Regions from separate parts of the Streptomyces sp. 2323.1 genome, predicted to be linked through region 2. Evidence: riboswitches for the same ligand, from Rfam matches in the RefSeq annotation. Region 2 holds a riboswitch; each other region holds the start of a gene.

The links. A riboswitch is a leader RNA that binds a small molecule or an ion and turns the genes downstream of it on or off. The one in region 2 is predicted to bind cyclic di-AMP.
Region 1: it holds a riboswitch for cyclic di-AMP, as region 2 does, so the genes downstream of both, CPH93_RS18455 (M23 family metallopeptidase) here and CPH93_RS08215 (M23 family metallopeptidase) in region 2, are expected to answer to the same signal.
Region 3: it holds a riboswitch for cyclic di-AMP, as region 2 does, so the genes downstream of both, CPH93_RS13185 (C40 family peptidase) here and CPH93_RS08215 (M23 family metallopeptidase) in region 2, are expected to answer to the same signal.
Region 4: it holds a riboswitch for cyclic di-AMP, as region 2 does, so the genes downstream of both, CPH93_RS20735 (LysM peptidoglycan-binding domain-containing protein) here and CPH93_RS08215 (M23 family metallopeptidase) in region 2, are expected to answer to the same signal.

What each region holds. Positions count from the first base shown of each region.
Region 1 is NZ_LT907981.1:4,313,077-4,317,088, reverse strand. Features, by position in the region: gene CPH93_RS18460 (aldo/keto reductase) at 1-759, opposite strand, end outside; gene CPH93_RS18455 (M23 family metallopeptidase) at 859-2,001, opposite strand; cyclic di-AMP (ydaO/yuaA leader) riboswitch at 2,013-2,159, opposite strand; gene CPH93_RS18450 (DUF2332 family protein) at 2,451-3,611, shown strand; gene CPH93_RS18445 (PP2C family protein-serine/threonine phosphatase) at 3,641-4,012, opposite strand, start outside.
Region 2 is NZ_LT907981.1:2,047,700-2,051,711, reverse strand. Features, by position in the region: gene CPH93_RS08220 (M16 family metallopeptidase) at 1-902, shown strand, start outside; cyclic di-AMP (ydaO/yuaA leader) riboswitch at 1,111-1,267, shown strand; gene CPH93_RS08215 (M23 family metallopeptidase) at 1,280-2,059, shown strand; gene CPH93_RS08210 (GntR family transcriptional regulator) at 2,345-3,034, shown strand; gene CPH93_RS08205 (HPr family phosphocarrier protein) at 3,428-3,709, opposite strand; gene CPH93_RS08200 (bifunctional acetate--CoA ligase family protein/GNAT family N-acetyltransferase) at 3,928-4,012, shown strand, end outside.
Region 3 is NZ_LT907981.1:3,189,004-3,193,015, reverse strand. Features, by position in the region: gene CPH93_RS13195 (C40 family peptidase) at 1-13, opposite strand, end outside; gene CPH93_RS13190 (hypothetical protein) at 338-691, shown strand; gene CPH93_RS13185 (C40 family peptidase) at 938-2,083, opposite strand; cyclic di-AMP (ydaO/yuaA leader) riboswitch at 2,091-2,260, opposite strand; gene pcrA (DNA helicase PcrA) at 2,561-4,012, shown strand, end outside.
Region 4 is NZ_LT907981.1:4,809,156-4,813,167, forward strand. Features, by position in the region: gene CPH93_RS20725 (cytochrome P450 family protein) at 1-354, shown strand, start outside; gene CPH93_RS20730 (transglycosylase family protein) at 593-1,636, shown strand; cyclic di-AMP (ydaO/yuaA leader) riboswitch at 1,888-2,055, shown strand; gene CPH93_RS20735 (LysM peptidoglycan-binding domain-containing protein) at 2,063-2,728, shown strand; gene eno (phosphopyruvate hydratase) at 3,068-4,012, shown strand, end outside.

The sequences.
Region 1 (4,012 bases), 2.3 Mb from region 2:
CAGGACGCGGAGGCCGCGGTCGGTGTCCAGGTACGTGGCGGCCTTCGCCGTGCGGGCGCTGTCGACCGTGCTGCCCGGGCGGTACTTGCCGGTCAGGAAGCCGGAGGCGAGGGCGTAATACGGCACCGCGGCCACGCCGTTGCGGGCGGCCACGTCGGCGAGTTCGCCCTCGTAGGTGTCGCGGGAGACCAGGTTGTAGTGCGGCTGGAGGGCGACATAGCGGGCCAGGCCCTCGCGGTCGGAGAAGCCCAGGGACTCCTCCAGGCGCTGCGCCGAGATGTTGGAGGCGGCGATCTCGCGGACCTTGCCGGCCCGGACGAGGTCGTCGAGGGCGGTGAGGAACTCCGAGACCTCGACCGATTCATCGTCGTAGTGGGTGTAGTAGAGGTCGATGTAGTCGGTGCGCAGACGGGTCAGGGACTCGTCGACCGCGGCCTTGATCGTCGCGGCGGACAGGCCCTTGTAGGCCGGGTGGGCGCCGACCTTGGTGGCGATGACGACCTCGGAGCGGTTGCCGCGTGAGGACAGCCAGTTGCCGATGACGGTCTCGGACTCGCCGCCCTTGTTGCCCGGGACCCACGCCGAGTAGACGTCGGCGGTGTCGATGAAGTTGCCGCCGCCCGCGACGTACGCATCGAGCACGGCGAAGGACTCGGCCTCGTCGGCCGTCCAGCCGAAGACATTGCCGCCGAGGGAGAGCCGGGAGACGGAGAGCGAACCGAGGGACGTGCGGGTGCGGGGGGCTGGAGTCGCGGTCATGCTTGGTGCAGCGTCGGCGGGACGGCAGTTATTCCTGCCTCCTCCCGCCCACGCCGCACCTCGCGCGGCCGCGCCCAACGGCGCCTGCCGTCAGGGGTGTTACACCTTGATCCCGTGGTCCCGCAGCCACGGAATCGGGTCGATCGGGTCGCCGGCGCCGGGGCGCACCTCCAGGTGGAGATGGGGGCCGGTGACGTTGCCGGTGGCGCCGACGCGGGCGATGACGTCGCCGGTGCTGACCTTGCCGGAGGTCTTCACCATCGAGGACAGATGGCAGAACCAGAGTTCGGTGCCGTCGTCGAGGGTGAGGACGATGCGGTAGCCGTACGAGCCCGCCCAGCCGGCCTGGGTGATGGTGCCGGAGTGGACGGCCTTGACGGGTGTGCCGGTCGGTGCGGCGAAGTCCTGTCCGGTGTGGTCCGCGGCCCAGCGGTCGCCGGACTCGCCGAAGCCGGCGGTCAAGGTGAAGGAGGCGACGGGGGCGGTATAGCTCTGTGCCAGTTTGGCGAGGCGCTCGGCCTCCGCCTTCCGACGGGCCGCTTCTTCGGCCTGGCGCTTGGCCTCCATCTCGGCTGCCTTCTTGGCGGCTGCGGCCTTCTCGGCCGACGCCTGGTGGGCGGTGGCTTCCTTCGCGGCCTGCTGGACAGCGCTGTGTTCGGCGGTGTCGCGGGCCTCCTCCTCGGCGGCGCCCTGCTGCGCGTCGGCCTGCTGGAGGATCCGGCTGCGCAGCGCCTCACCGGGGCCGGCGGACCCGTCCTCCGCGCCCGCGCGGGTGGCCTGGGTGAGGGGGCCGGAGGCGGCGGCAACCGTGGAGCCGGAAGCCGGCGCCGCGGAGGGGTCCGCGTCCGATATGAGGCCACCGACGACGGGGAGGGACGCCGCATCCGGGAGCGCGTCGGAGAGGCCGTCGGCCATCCCGCCGACGTCGGGCATCGAGATCGGAACCGGCGGGCGGTCCTCGGCCGAGGCCATTCCGCTCGCGCCGACCGCAGCGATCACGCCGACGCCCAGGACCGTGCCGCCGCGGGCGAGGCCGCCTGAGCGCTGCTTGGCCACCCGGTGCTTACCGCGGACGGATCGGACGGATTCTTCGGTGGGATTCCATTCCTCCCACGGACCGTCGCCGTTCCCGTCCGGATCACCGGGGCCCGGGAAGGCACCATCACCAGGGCCCGGGAAGACACCTCGGTCATCGATCTCGTAGGCGGACGGACCCTCGGGGGCAGGCCTGTTGGACGCCACGGAGGCGCACTCCTTTCCTTCCTTCTCGCCTACCGGGTTAGCTGACGGGTTCGGAGCAGGAAGGTCTCCTACGGGCGCCCGCTGGCGGAGGGCGTCCGATTCACCCCAAGGAAGTGGTTCCCCGGTTCCCTTGGTGCAGTTCGAGGTGCTGGGGGTGCGTGAAAAGCGCGTGCGGGATTCGGCGTCGGCGCACGGTGCCGCCTCTTGCGGCGGCTGGGACGACCGCGCTCCGTTATCGGACAGTAATAGAGATCGCATCCGAATTCCAAGCCTTCCCGCGAATCCATACGGCCGGTACCCGAGCTCTGGCCTGGACTTCTCGGCCCATCGAGGTCGCAACCGGACGAGTTGCCCGCCCGGCTCTAAACGATCTCGCGCTGATTGTGCGTCAGTTGTTATGCGGAGGGGTGCCCCTCAGTGACGGAACGTGAGAGCAGTAACGTCGGATCATGGTCGTCAACACCGGGAACGTCGCGGGCGCCGCCGGTGGCGCGTGGGCAGTGGCGGAGCGATACCGGGAGTTCTCCTGGCGCGAGGCGCAGGGACGGTCCGAGGCGCACGAGGAGTTGAGCGCGCGGATCGGTCAGGACCAAGAGTTCTGCGAGCTGCTGTCGGGGTCGCTGCCCGCCGGCGGGAAGCAGCAGCCGGCCCTGCTGCTCGCCGCCGTCCGCCATCTCGACGGCCCGCACGCCGATCTGGGCCCGCGCGGTGCGGCCGCGTACACACGCTGGCGCGAGTGGACGGTCCGGCACTGGGACGAGGTGCGCGCGGTCGTGATGCGGCGCACCCCCCAGGCCGACGAACCGGCCCGCTGCGCCGCCCTGCTGCCGCTGCTCGCCGGCCTGCCACAGCCGCTGGCACTACTGGAGGCCGGGTCGTCCGCGGGGCTGGGCCTGCATCCCGACCGCTATCGATACCGCTACGCGCACACCCCGTATGCGGACGAAGCGGAGGAGACGGAAGAGGGGCCAGGACGGGCCGACGGTGCGGGCCCTCGTGTCGAGATCGAGGCCGGGGCACCGGGGAGCCCGGCGGTCTTCGGATGCCGTACGGACTGGGCGGCCCATGAGCTGGCCGGCCCGCTGCCAACGATCGTCTGGCGGGCGGGTATCGCTCCCGATCCGCTCGACCCGGTCGCCGAGCCGGACGATCTGCGCTGGCTGCAGGCGTGCGTCTGGCCGGGCGACGAGGAGCGGGCGGCGCGGCTGTCGGCGGCCGTCGAGGCGGTGCGGGCGGCGCCGCGGCCGCGGATCGTGCGCGGCGATCCGCTCGGCGAACTGCCCGCACTCGCCGCCGAGGCGCCGCCCGAGGCCACCCTGGCCATCTTCCACAGCGCCGCGCTGGGCGGCCTTCCGCCCGCCCGCCGGGAGGAGTTCGCGCGTCTCGTACGGTCGCTGCTGGACGCCCGGCCCGGCGGCGGGCACTGGATCTCCCACGAGCCGCACTCCGTCCTGCCGTGGCTCACCCCGCCCACGCACCGCTCGCCCCACCCGGACCCGCAGTACACCCGCCTCACCCTCGCCCTGGACGGACGCCCGGTCGCCGTCACCGGCCCGTACGGGCAGAGCCTGCACCGGCTGCCGGGCGCGGCACCCGCACCGGCGAGCTGAGCCCCGGCCCGCCCCCTACGGCCCCACCCTTACTCCCCCATCGGCCGCTGCACCGCCAGCAGGGCCACGTCGTCGGCCGGTTCGCCGCCCGTGTGCCGGGTGATGTCCTCGACGAGGGTGTCCAGGAGGACGTCCGGGTCCGGGAAGCGGCCGCCGCGCAGCCTGCCCGACGGGTGATAGCAACGGCCGAACAGATCACGGGCCGTGGCCACCCCGTCGGTGAAGCAGAGCAGCAGGGCACCGGCCGGGAAGAACGTCTCGGCCGGCCGACCGGGCGGGCTGCCCATCCCGCCCGTCCCCAGGGGGAGCCCGGTCTCCGCGGGAAACAGCTCGCGCAGCCCGCCGTCCGGGGTGAGCAGCAAGGGGAACGGATGGCCCCGGTGGAGCACGCGCAACACGGA
Region 2 (4,012 bases):
CCAAGGAGCTGTTCCCGGCCACGGCCCGCATGTCGCGCCCGCGCCAGGGCACCGAGGAGACCGTCGCGCGCATCGACGCCGCGGCCGTCCGCGCCTTCTACGACGCCCATGTACGGCCCGCCACGGCCACCGCCGTCATCGTCGGTGACTTCACCGGCGTCGACCTGGGCGCGGCGCTCGCCGACACCCTCGGCGCCTGGAGCGGCTCGACGGCCGAGCCGCTGAAGGCCGCGCCGATCGTCGCCGACGACACCGGGCGCGTGGTGATCGTGGACCGCCCCGGGGCCGTCCAGACGCAGCTGCTCATCGGCCGGATCGGTTCCGACCGGCACGACCGGGTGTGGCCCGCGCAGGTCCTCGGCACGTACTGCCTGGGTGGCACCCTCACCTCCCGTCTGGACCGTGTGCTGCGGGAGGAGAAGGGCTACACCTACGGGGTGCGCGCGTTCGGCCAGGTGCTCCGCTCCACCGCCCCCACGTCCCCCGAGGGGGCCACGGGTGCCGCGCTGCTCGCCATCAGCGGCTCGGTGGACACCGCCTCCACCGTCCCGGCGCTCGAAGACCTGTGGAAGGTGCTGCGCACCCTCGCGGCAGAGGGGCTGACCGACGACGAGCGGGATGTCGCCGTGCAGAACCTCGTCGGGGTCGCGCCGCTGAAGTACGAGACCGCGGCGGCCGTCGCGGGCACGCTGGCCGACCAGGTGGAACAGCACCTCCCGGACGACTTCCAGGCGCAGTTGTACGCCCGCCTCGCGGAGACCGGGACGGTCGAGGCGACCGCGGCGGCGGTCAGCGCCTTCCCCGTGGACCGGCTGGTGACGGTCCTCGTGGGTGATGCGGCGCAGATCGCCGAGCCGGTCAAGGCGCTGGGCATCGGCGAGGTGACGGTCGTCAGCGGCTAGTCCGCGTGACGGAAGGTCATATATCGACAAAGCGGCTCCCGTGGCACTCACTCGCCACGGGAGCCGCTGTATGTCCGTTTTCTTACGGCTGGTTGCGCCGGTTCTTGTGGCATCCCGCACAAAAAACGGCATCTGTTTGCCCAGGGAAAGTGGCCCCGTTTAGCGTCGGTCCGGCTGTTCGTCACAAGTCCGCCACAACAGTGGCACCGGGCAGTCATCGCCGAGTCCCCGTACGGCGCGAGCCAGGGGAGCCGGGGACCCACACGTCCCTTGGGGTGAATCGGACTCCTCTCCCGAGGAGCCCGTAGGAGACCTTCCTGCTCCGAACCCGTCAGCTAACCCGGTAGGCGAGAAGGAGGGAAAGGACAAGCCAGTACATGGCGTTCATCCGTGCCACCGGGAAACACCGCCGCGCCGACCGCCCTGCCCGGACGACCCGCAAGGTCGCCGGCATAGCCACCCTTGCGGCCGGCGGCGTGGTCGCCTCCGTGGCCTCGCCGGCGCTGGCCGCCACCGACGTGGCACCCGCCCACGACACGGGTCTGCAGCAGGCCGTCGTCCTGGGTGACGAGCTTGCCAGCCACGTCGCAGCCCAGGCCGACGCGCAGCGCGCCGCCGCGGAGTCCGCCGCCGCGCAGGCGAAGGCCGAAGCCCTGGCGAAGAAGCAGGCCGATGAGGCCAAGCGCCGCGCCGAGGCCGTCCACAAGGCCAAGGTGCGCGCCGCCCGCGACGCGGAGCGCAAGCGCCTGAACACCTTTGTCGCGCCGGTCGCCGACTCCTACATCTCCACCGGGTACAAGGCGTCCAGCAGTCTGTGGTCCTCGGGCAGCCACACCGGCATCGACTTCCACGCCGCCTCCGGCACCAGCGTCCATGCCGTCGGCTCGGGCACTGTCGTCGAGGCCGGCTGGGGCGGTTCGTACGGCAACAACATCGTGATCAAGATGAACGACGGTACGTACACCCAGTACGGTCACCTGTCGTCGTTCGCCGTCTCGGTCGGCCAGCACGTCACCCCCGGCCAGCAGATCGCCCTCTCCGGTGCCACCGGCAACGTCACCGGCCCGCATCTGCACTTCGAGGCCCGCACCGGTCCCGACTACGGCTCGGACATCGACCCGATCTCCTACCTGCGCGCGCACGGCGTCAACGTCTGACCTCCCGCTCGCCCGCCCCGCCGCCCGGGAGGGTGCCTCGCACCGCACGTCCTCCCGAAGCCCCGGCCCCGCGACCGGGGCTTCGGCGTATGTGGCGCGGCGTTTCGGCGGCGCGGCTGCCGGGCCCGGGGTGCACCGGATACGGGGCCTGCTCGCCCGCGACTTCCGGCCAAAAATATCCATGAATATTCGGTGCCCGTCGGAAAATCCCCTCCGGTCGAATAGAGTCACGGAAAAGCCGCCGACCGGTGGCGTTTCCAGGGGATTACGGCGGAGGCTCGGGAGATGCGAGGCCATATTTCCGCGCATGCGGTGTGCACGGCGATTCGCGACGACATTGTCTCCGGTGCGCTGGCGCCGGGGAGCAGGCTGATCGAGGAGATCCTCGCGGCCCGCTACGGCGTATCCAGAGTGCCGGTCCGTGAGGCGCTGCGGACCCTGCAGTCCGAGGGCTTCGTCACCACCCGCCACCACGCGGGGGCCTGCGTCGCCGAGCCCACCGAACAGGAGGCCGCCGATCTCCTGGACATCCGCGCCCTGTTGGAGCCGCTGGGCGCCGCCCGCGCGGCCGCCCGCCGCAGCCCCGCCCACCTCAAGGTGCTCCGCGGTCTGGTACGCCTCGGCCGCGAGCGGGCCCGTCACGGCAATCCGGCGGACCTGCAGCAACTCGACGACTGGTTCCACGAGACGCTGGCCCAGGCGGTCGGCAGCCCCAGTCTGACGGCCCTGCTGACCCAGCTGCGGCGCAAGATCGAGTGGATGTACACCGTGGAACCGCCGGTCCGGGCCGGCGAGTCGTGGGACGAACACGGTGCCGTGCTGGACGCGGTGGCCCGGGGGGACGCGGAACGGGCCCGTGCCCTGATGGCGGCCCATGTCGAGCGCTCGCTCCCGGTGTACCGGCTGCGGCGGCCGCTCAAGACCGAGGTGAGGGATCCGAAACCGCCCGTCAACACGGTGCGCGTCCGCCCTTAACAACCGTCCCGTATACAAAGAAGTCCCACACGCGAAGAAGTACGGGAAGTGTGGGACGTGTGGAACGGGTTTCGGTGCGGCGAAGTGAGCTCCCTTCTCCGGCGCGTATTCCGCCGGTATTCGGATGCCCATTCTTCGGCGCCGCGGATGGTTAATGGTGCGCGTTTTACGGCACCGGAATGCCATGCTTCATGGTGCGCACCATTTCTCGCCCGTCCCGGATTTCCGGGCGGCCGGGGAATTCCGGTGCACCCGCGCGGTCATGCGCATGCGGCGACCTCGCACACCGTTGCCCCGCCTCGGACTCAGGGCGCAGTGAAACGGCCCCGCCGCGGCAGCCGGTGACCGGTTACCGCGGCGGGGCCGCCGCATACAGCAGAGAGCCCGAGGGGCTCAGACGGTCTCGGGGAGCTCTTCGAGACCCTCGGCGACGAGCTTGGCCAGGCGGTCGAGCGCGGCCTCGGCGCCCTCGGCGTCGGAGGCCAGCACGATCTCCTCGCCGCCCTGGGCGCCCAGGCCCAGGACCGCGAGCATGGAGGCGGCGTTCACGGGGTTGCCATCGGCCTTGGCGATCGTTATCGGGACGCCGGAGGCGGTGGCCGCACGGACGAAGATCGACGCGGGGCGGGCGTGCAGGCCCTCGGTCCAACCGACATTGACGCGGCGCTCTGCCATGGTGTTGCCCTTCAAAGTCGTGACTGTTGTCTAGACCAGTCTCTCACGCTGTCGGACGTGCTCCACCAGACGTTCGTCCTGGCCTTCGCCGCCCCTGGTCCCAAGGGAGGCCGGTCGGCCGGGCCGTGCCGTACGGACTCCACGGCAGCCCCGGCCTGCTCTGCACCCCGAGCGTACGCGCGCCGCCCGTTGTCGGTGCCCGGTCGTACGCTGTCCGCATGCAGAAGTCGCAGGACCACGCGTACCCGGCCCACTGGGAAGCAGACGTGGTGCTGCGTGACGGCGGCACGGCGCGGATCCGCC
Region 3 (4,012 bases), 1.1 Mb from region 2:
CGGTGGCCGTCACTTCCTTCCCTTCGAGCCGGGGGCCGGCGGCGGTCCGTCACGGGGGCAACGAACCGCCGCCGCACCTCGCGGCGAGGCGGCCGACAGGACGCCGGTGGGGGGCCGGCGAAGGCGGGGAGTCGACCGCCTGGAGGAGGACGCTAAGCCTGGGTGTCGCGCCGGGGAGTCCGATTGCCCGGCATTGTTCGCTTTCGACCGGTGCCGGTGTGCGGATGACCGTGCCGTCGGCGGCTGCACGGCCGGTACCGGTCCGGCCTGACCGAAGCGACGATTGTGGGCGCCCTGCCCGCAGGGCCGTGCTATGCGGCGGCTACGATCCCGCACTATGGACGTAGTAATCAATCTCTTCGTCGGCCTGCACATCATCGGCATCGCCGCCCTGCTCGGCGGCTTCATGACCCAGATGAAGGCGATGGGCGCGGGCACCGCCCGCTTCGTGCCGGCCATGCTGCACGGCGCGCTGACGATGCTGGTCACCGGCGTCGCGCTGGTCGGCCTCAACGAGGCCCAGGGCCACCACGTCAACACCCTCAAGATCGGCATCAAGATGGCCGTGCTGGTGGTGATCCTCGCGCTGGTCTACGTCAAGCGGGACGAGGAGACGATCGCCAAGCCGCTCTTCGGCGCGGTCGGTGCGCTGACGATGGCCAACATCTTCATCGCGGTGCTCTGGACCTGAGCGGCGCCCCGGTTCGAGTCTGAGCGGCGCCCCGGTCCGGACCTGCCCGGCGCCCCGGTCCGGACCTGCCCGGCGTCCCGGTCCGGACCTGAGCGGCGCCCCGGGATTCCGGGCAAGCGGACCACCGCCCCACAACAGCACACCGCGCGGTCCTCGCACTCCGTATTCGGAGGCGACGGCCGCGCGGTGGCGTGTGGGGGGTGACCGTGGGGGGTGGTTCCGTGGGGGAGCGCAGGGCACTGGGCCTCAGCCCGGGCGGACGCTCCCGTAGATCGGCATGTAGTAGATCGATTCCTCCCGGACGCTGGCGCCCGGGTGCGGCGCGTGGATCATCTTGCCGCCGCCTATGTACATCCCGACGTGGCTGATGTCGTCGAAGAAGAAGACCAGGTCACCGGGTTGCAGATCCTTGGTGGCCACTCGCTGGCCGACCTTGACCTGGTCCCAGGTGGTCCGCGGCAGCGTGACGCCGGCCGCCTTCCACGCCGCCTGCGTCAGGCCCGAGCAGTCGTAGGAGCTGGGGCCGGTGGCGCCCCAGACGTACGGCTTGCCGATCTGCGCGCGGGCGAAGGCGAGCGCCTGCTCGGCCTTGGTGGAGGACGAGTCGCCGGTCGAGCTGCCGGTCCCGCCACCGGTCTGGCCGCCCGTCGAACCGCCGCCGTCCTGCTGCCGCTGGCGCTCGCGCTCCTGCTGCCTGCGCGCCTCCTCCTCGGCCTTGCGCTTGGCGGCCGCCTCCTTCTGGCGCTCCAGCGCGGCCAGCCGCGCCTTCTCCTGGGCGGTCAGCCGGGACAGCAGCTGACGGGCCTCGGACAGCTTGTCCTGGACGGAGCGCTTGGACTCCTTGAGGGAGGCCTGGGACTTCTGCAGCTGCTCCAGGCTGTCGGTCGCCTTGACCCGCTGGTGCGCCGCGGCGGCCGCCTGCTCCTGGTAGTCGGTGACGGCCTGCTTCTGCCGGCCGGTCAGCCGCTCCATGAGGTGGCTGCGGTCGAAGAACTGCTGCGGGTCCTTGGCGAGCATCAGCTGCGCCGTCGGGTTCATCCCACCGGTGCGGTACTGCGCCGAGGCGAACATGCCCAGCTGGTGCCGGGACCGGTTCATCTGCTCGGCACGCTTGGCGGCGGCATTGAGCAGCCCGTCGACGGTGTGGCGCTGTGCGTCGGCGCGCTCCTTGGCCCCGTTGTACTTCTCGGTGGCCAGCTCGGCCTGGTGGTAGAGGTCGTCGACCTTCTTCTTGACCTCTTCGATGGTGGGCTTGGGCGCTCGGGGGGCCGCGTCGGCGGACTGCGAGAGCAGGGTGACCGACGCGAGGGCCGCGGTGGTGAGCCCGGCAGCCGTACGGCGGCCTCCGGGCGAGGCGAGGACGCTGGTGCGCGGCTTGCGATGGGACGCCAAGGCCGGCAACTCCTTCCGTGGACCGCCTACCGGGTTAGCTGTCGGGTTCGGGCGGTGTCGATGACGGAAGGCTTGCCCTACGGTCCTGACGTCCGCCTGAGACGGCCGTACGGATCGATTCACCCCGGTGGTGCTGGTGGGTCCCCGGCTCCGGGTGCCGTGAGGCAGGGCCGGACTCGGCGCGGCGGCCCGTGCGGACGCTGTCGTACGCGGGGAGGCGGGCTGCCTGAGCGAGGACGTTAGCCAACTCGTGTGGCTCCTGTGAAGGCTGATGTTCGATATGCCCGAAACCTTTTTGTGACCTGAACGCGATCCGGGGGTTGTTGTGGCAGATGTCGGATTCGGGTAGACGACGCGCGCCCGGGCTGCCCCGGACCCGGCCCCCCGACCCGCGGACCGCCCCGCGAGCCCCGAATTCCGCCGACAATCGGCACTCCGCGGCGGGCTGTCAGTGCGGCGGCCTAGACTCGGTGGGCGATGAGCAGCCTCTTTGACGACAGCTTCCTGGCGGACCTCGGCCACAAGGGCGAGGAGCCCCCGCCGCCTCCCGAGGACGAGCACGAGCCGGCCCCCGAGGAGATCCCCGACGACCTCTTCGGCGGGAAATACGACGCGCCCGGCCCCCGGGAGACGTACTACCGCGACGGCGCCGCCCGCCCCGCCGTCGACCCCGCCGCGCTGCTCGAAGGCCTCAACGACGAGCAGAAGGCCGCCGTGGTGCACACCGGCGGCCCGCTGCTGATCGTCGCCGGCGCCGGCTCCGGCAAGACCCGGGTGCTCACCCACCGCATCGCTCATCTGCTGGCCGAGCGCCATGTCCACCCCGGCCAGATCCTCGCGATCACCTTCACCAACAAGGCCGCGGGCGAGATGAAGGAGCGCGTCGAGGAGCTCGTCGGCCCCCGGGCGAACGCCATGTGGGTCTCCACCTTCCACAGCGCCTGCGTCCGCATCCTGCGCCGCGAGTCCAAGAAACTGGGCTTCACCTCGTCCTTCTCGATCTACGACGCCGCCGACTCCAAGCGCCTGATGGCCCTGGTCTGCCGCGATCTGGATCTGGACCCCAAGCGCTACCCGCCCAAGTCCTTCAGCGCGAAGATCTCCAACCTCAAGAACGAGCTCATCGACGAGGAGACCTTCGCCGGGACGGCGTCCGACGGTTTTGAGAAGACGCTGGCCGAGGCGTACGCGATGTACCAGTCGCGGCTGCGCGAGGCCAACGCCCTGGACTTCGACGACATCATCATGACGACGGTCCATCTGCTCCAGGCCTTCCCCGATGTCGCCGAGCACTACCGCCGCCGCTTCCGCCATGTCCTCGTCGACGAGTACCAGGACACCAACCACGCCCAGTACACCCTCGTCCGCGAGCTGGTCGGCCCCGCCGAATCCGCGGCCGAGCTGTGCGTCGTCGGTGACGCCGACCAGTCGATCTACGCCTTCCGCGGCGCCACCATCCGCAACATCCTCCAGTTCGAGGAGGACTACCCCGACGCGACCACGATCCTGCTGGAGCAGAACTACCGCTCCTCGCAGACGATCCTGTCCGCCGCCAACGCCGTCATCGAGCGCAACGAGAACCGCCGCCCCAAGAACCTCTGGACGGACGCCGGCAGCGGCCCCGGGATCACCGGCTACGTCGCCGACACCGAGCACGACGAGGCGCAGTTCGTCGCCGACGAGATCGACCGCCTGACGGACGCCGGGGACGCCAGGGCCGGCGATGTCGCCGTCTTCTACCGCACCAACGCCCAGTCCCGGGTCTTCGAGGAGATCTTCATCCGGGTCGGGCTGCCCTACAAGGTCGTCGGCGGCGTGCGCTTCTACGAGCGCAAGGAGGTCCGCGACGTCCTCGCCTATCTGCGGGTGCTCGCCAACCCCGAGGACACCGTCCCGCTGCGCCGCATCCTGAACGTCCCCAAGCGCGGC
Region 4 (4,012 bases), 2.8 Mb from region 2:
ACCTGGCGGTTCGCGACCGAGGAGCTGACGCTGGGCGGGGAGCGGATCGCCGCGGGCGACCCGGTCCTGGTGGTGCTGGCCGCCGCCGACCGCGACCCGGCGCGCTTCGACGAGCCGGACGTCCTCGACCTGACCCGGCGGGACAACCAGCATCTGGGATACGGGCACGGCATCCACTACTGCCTGGGCGCGCCGCTCGCCCGGCTCGAAGGACAGACCGCCCTCGCCACGCTGCTGACCCGCCTCCCGGACCTCCGGCTGGCCGCGGAACCGGACGAGCTGCGCTGGCGCGGCGGGCTCATCATGCGCGGACTGCGGTCGCTGCCGGTGGAGTTCCCACCCGAACGCCGCTGACCAGCGGCAAGGCCATATTTGACAGCGCGTCAGCCGCGTGACCATTGCGTGATCTGCGCTACACCGACTTGTGACTACCCGTGACCCCGGCTACCTTTCGACCGACGATCGACGGGCTTCATTCGATCGGCCGAAGCGGGGGAGCGGTGAACCGGTGTAACGGTGCTGCCCTGCCCGCCCCGGCCGGAAGTCCGTCGGACAACTCGTCCGACAACTCCACCGCGCGAAAGGCATCCGCATGCGTTCCGGGACCGGCCGACACCGTCGCCCCCGTCAGGCACCGGCCATCTTTGTCACCGCGGGAGTGACCGGCGCCGGCATCGCCCTGCCGCTGCTCGGCGCGAGCGGCGCCCACGCCGCCGACACCACGACCTGGGACAAGGTCGCCCAGTGCGAGAGCGGCGGGGTGTGGAGCGCGGCCTCGGGCAACGGCTACTACGGCGGCCTCCAGCTGACCCAGGAGATGTGGGACAACTACGGCGGCTCGGCCTACGCCTCGCGCCCCGACCTCGCCAGCCGCGCCCAGCAGATCGCGGTGGCCGAGTCGATCCTCGACCACCGCGGTCCGGACGTCTGGACCAGCTGCGCGGCGAGCGCCGGGCTGACCCAGGACGGCCGTGCGCCGGAGGTCAACCCCGGCAGCACCAGCACCCCGGAGCCCGCCCCGTCCGACGGCGGGGACTCCCCGGACCCCTGGGACCAGCCCGGATCCTCCGGCATGCACGACGGCTCGGACTCCACGGGCACGCAGGACGAGCCGGGCGACGACACGGACAGCCGGCCGTCCGACGAGCCGACCCCGTCGCCCGACGCCCCGGACACCGACCGCAGCGGCGACCCGTCCGGCAAGCCCGACCCGTCCGGCGCCGCGACGCCCGGCGACCGGCAGGAGGACCCCTCGCCGTCCGCCGACCCGTCCGACGCCGGCAGCCGTCCGGACACCTCCGGCACGCCGCAGGAGACGCCCGCACCGGGCCGGCACCGCGGCGATGCGGACAACGAAGCAGGTCAGGGCGGTCAGGACAGTCAGGGCGACGAGGACGGCGGCCGGGCCTCCGGCGGCCGGCACGCCTCGCGCGGCGGCGACGCGCACCGTACGGGCCCGGCGGCCGACGGCGACTACACCGTGCGGCCCGGTGACAGCCTGTCAGCCATCGCCACGGCCCACCGGCTGCCCGGCGGCTGGGGCGCGCTCTACGACCGCAACGAGGGCGTCATCGGCTCCGACGCGGACCTGATCCAGCCCGGCCAGGTGCTCGATCTCGGGCAGAACGCAGGCTAGTTCGCCCCCCTTCGCCCCCTTTGGTGAAAGTGAGACAAGGGTCTCGTTGACCTCAGGGGGCGAAGAACCGTCCGCCCCCGCCGCACCGCGTCCCACCTGCGGAGATGTGCCCCACTCGTGATCGAAATCGGTCAACTTGGTTCAGATGGTGGGGTTTGAACACCAAGGGGGTTGCTGCTTAACGTCAGGACCGCTCGCCAAAGCGGGCCCTCCGGTCACACGCCGAATCCTGCCGGTGATCGGGGGCAGTTGACGCGCAAGCGCCGTAGGCAGGAGCGGGGGAACCAAGGTAAGTGCCGGCCCCGCCCGCGAAAGCGGGCGACCGGCTTGGGGTGAAGACGGATGCGCCAGCGCATCCGGCCGGGCAACTCACAGCCCGAACCCGACAGCTCACCTCGTAGGCGCCGGTGAGGAAACGAACGAACCATGCTGATCAACAAAGGCAAGCACAGTCGTCCCTCCAAGGCCGTCCGCGTCGCCACCCTCGCCGGTATCGCCGGCGCTGCCGTGGCCGTCCCGCTGATGGGCGCCACCTCCGCCTCCGCCGCCTCCGTCAGCACCTGGGACAAGGTCGCCCAGTGCGAGTCCGGCGGCAACTGGTCGATCAACACCGGTAACGGCTACTACGGTGGCCTGCAGTTCTCCAACTCCAGCTGGGCCGCCGCCGGCGGTACCCAGTACGCGCCGCGTGCCGACCTGGCCTCCAAGAGCCAGCAGATCGCCGCCGCCGAGAAGCTCCTCGCCATCCAGGGCCCGGGCGCCTGGAGCTGCGCCGGTGCCGGCAACCTGACCGCCGGCGGCCCCGCCGCGAACGTCGACACCTCCGGCTCCTCGGCGCAGACCAAGTCCGCCCCGCAGCAGGACACCAAGACCGAGGCCAAGAAGGCCCCGGTCGCGCCCGAGAAGCGTGCCTCGCGCTCCACCGAGCGCAAGTCCATGGGCCACGGCAACTACACCGTCAAGGCGGGCGACACCCTCGCCAAGATCGCCAAGGCTCACGGCACCAGCTGGAAGTCGGTCTACGAGGCCAACAAGTCGGTCATCGGCGGCAACCCGAACCTGATCCTCCCGGGCCAGAAGCTCAACGTCTGAGCCACCTCCTCACCGGGACTCCGGCAGGCCCGAGCGGCGGGCCCGCTTCCTCGGTGAGACAGCCCCGCCCGGCGCGCCCTTCCCCCCAGCGCGCCGCGGCGGGGTTTCTCACACCCCGGGTCGCACCCGGGTGAGATCCGCTGCGGCCGCACGCCGGTGACCGGCTGCGATCCACTCCTTGTCCCGGTTGGCGAACAAGGGCCCAAAGGTCCCGTGAACAGGGCCTTTGGGCTCTTCATTCGGCAATTCCGTCCCACGGAGCGGGCCAAGGGCAGGCGGACGCGCCCGGGGCCGTTAGGCTCATGCAGCAGAACGCCAGACACCCACGAAGGAGACAACGTGCCGTCGATCGACGTCGTCGTAGCCCGCGAAATTCTCGACTCGCGAGGTAATCCCACGGTCGAGGTCGAGGTCGGCCTCGACGACGGCAGCACCGGCCGTGCCGCCGTGCCGTCCGGCGCCTCCACCGGTGCCTTCGAGGCCATCGAGCTTCGTGACGGTGACCCGAACCGCTACCTCGGCAAGGGTGTGGAGAAGGCCGTCCTGGCCGTCATCGAGCAGATCGGCCCGGAGCTCGTCGGCTACGACGCGACCGAGCAGCGGCTGATCGACCAGGCGATGTTCGACCTGGACGCCACCGACAACAAGGGCTCGCTCGGCGCCAACGCCATCCTGGGCGTCTCCCTCGCCGTCGCGCACGCCGCCTCCGAGGCCAGCGACCTCCCGCTGTTCCGCTACCTGGGCGGCCCGAACGCGCACGTCCTGCCCGTCCCGATGATGAACATCCTCAACGGCGGGTCGCACGCCGACTCCAACGTGGACATCCAGGAGTTCATGATCGCCCCGATCGGCGCGGAGTCCTTCTCCGAGGCGCTGCGCTGGGGCGCCGAGGTCTACCACACCCTCAAGAAGGTCCTGAAGGAGCGCGGGCTGTCCACCGGCCTCGGTGACGAGGGCGGCTTCGCCCCCAACCTGGGCTCCAACCGCGAGGCCCTCGACCTCATCCTGGAGGCCATCAAGCAGGCCGGTTACGCCCCCGGCCAGGACATCGCGCTCGCGCTGGACGTCGCCGCCTCCGAGTTCTACAAGGACGGCAAGTACCAGTTCGAGGGCAAGGACCGCTCGGCCGCCGAGATGACCGAGTACTACGAGGAGCTGGTGGCGGCCTACCCGCTGGTCTCCATCGAGGACCCGCTGTTCGAGGACGACTGGGCCGGCTGGAAGGTCATCACCGACAAGCTCGGCGCCAAGGTGCAGCTGGTCGGCGACGACCTGTTCGTCACC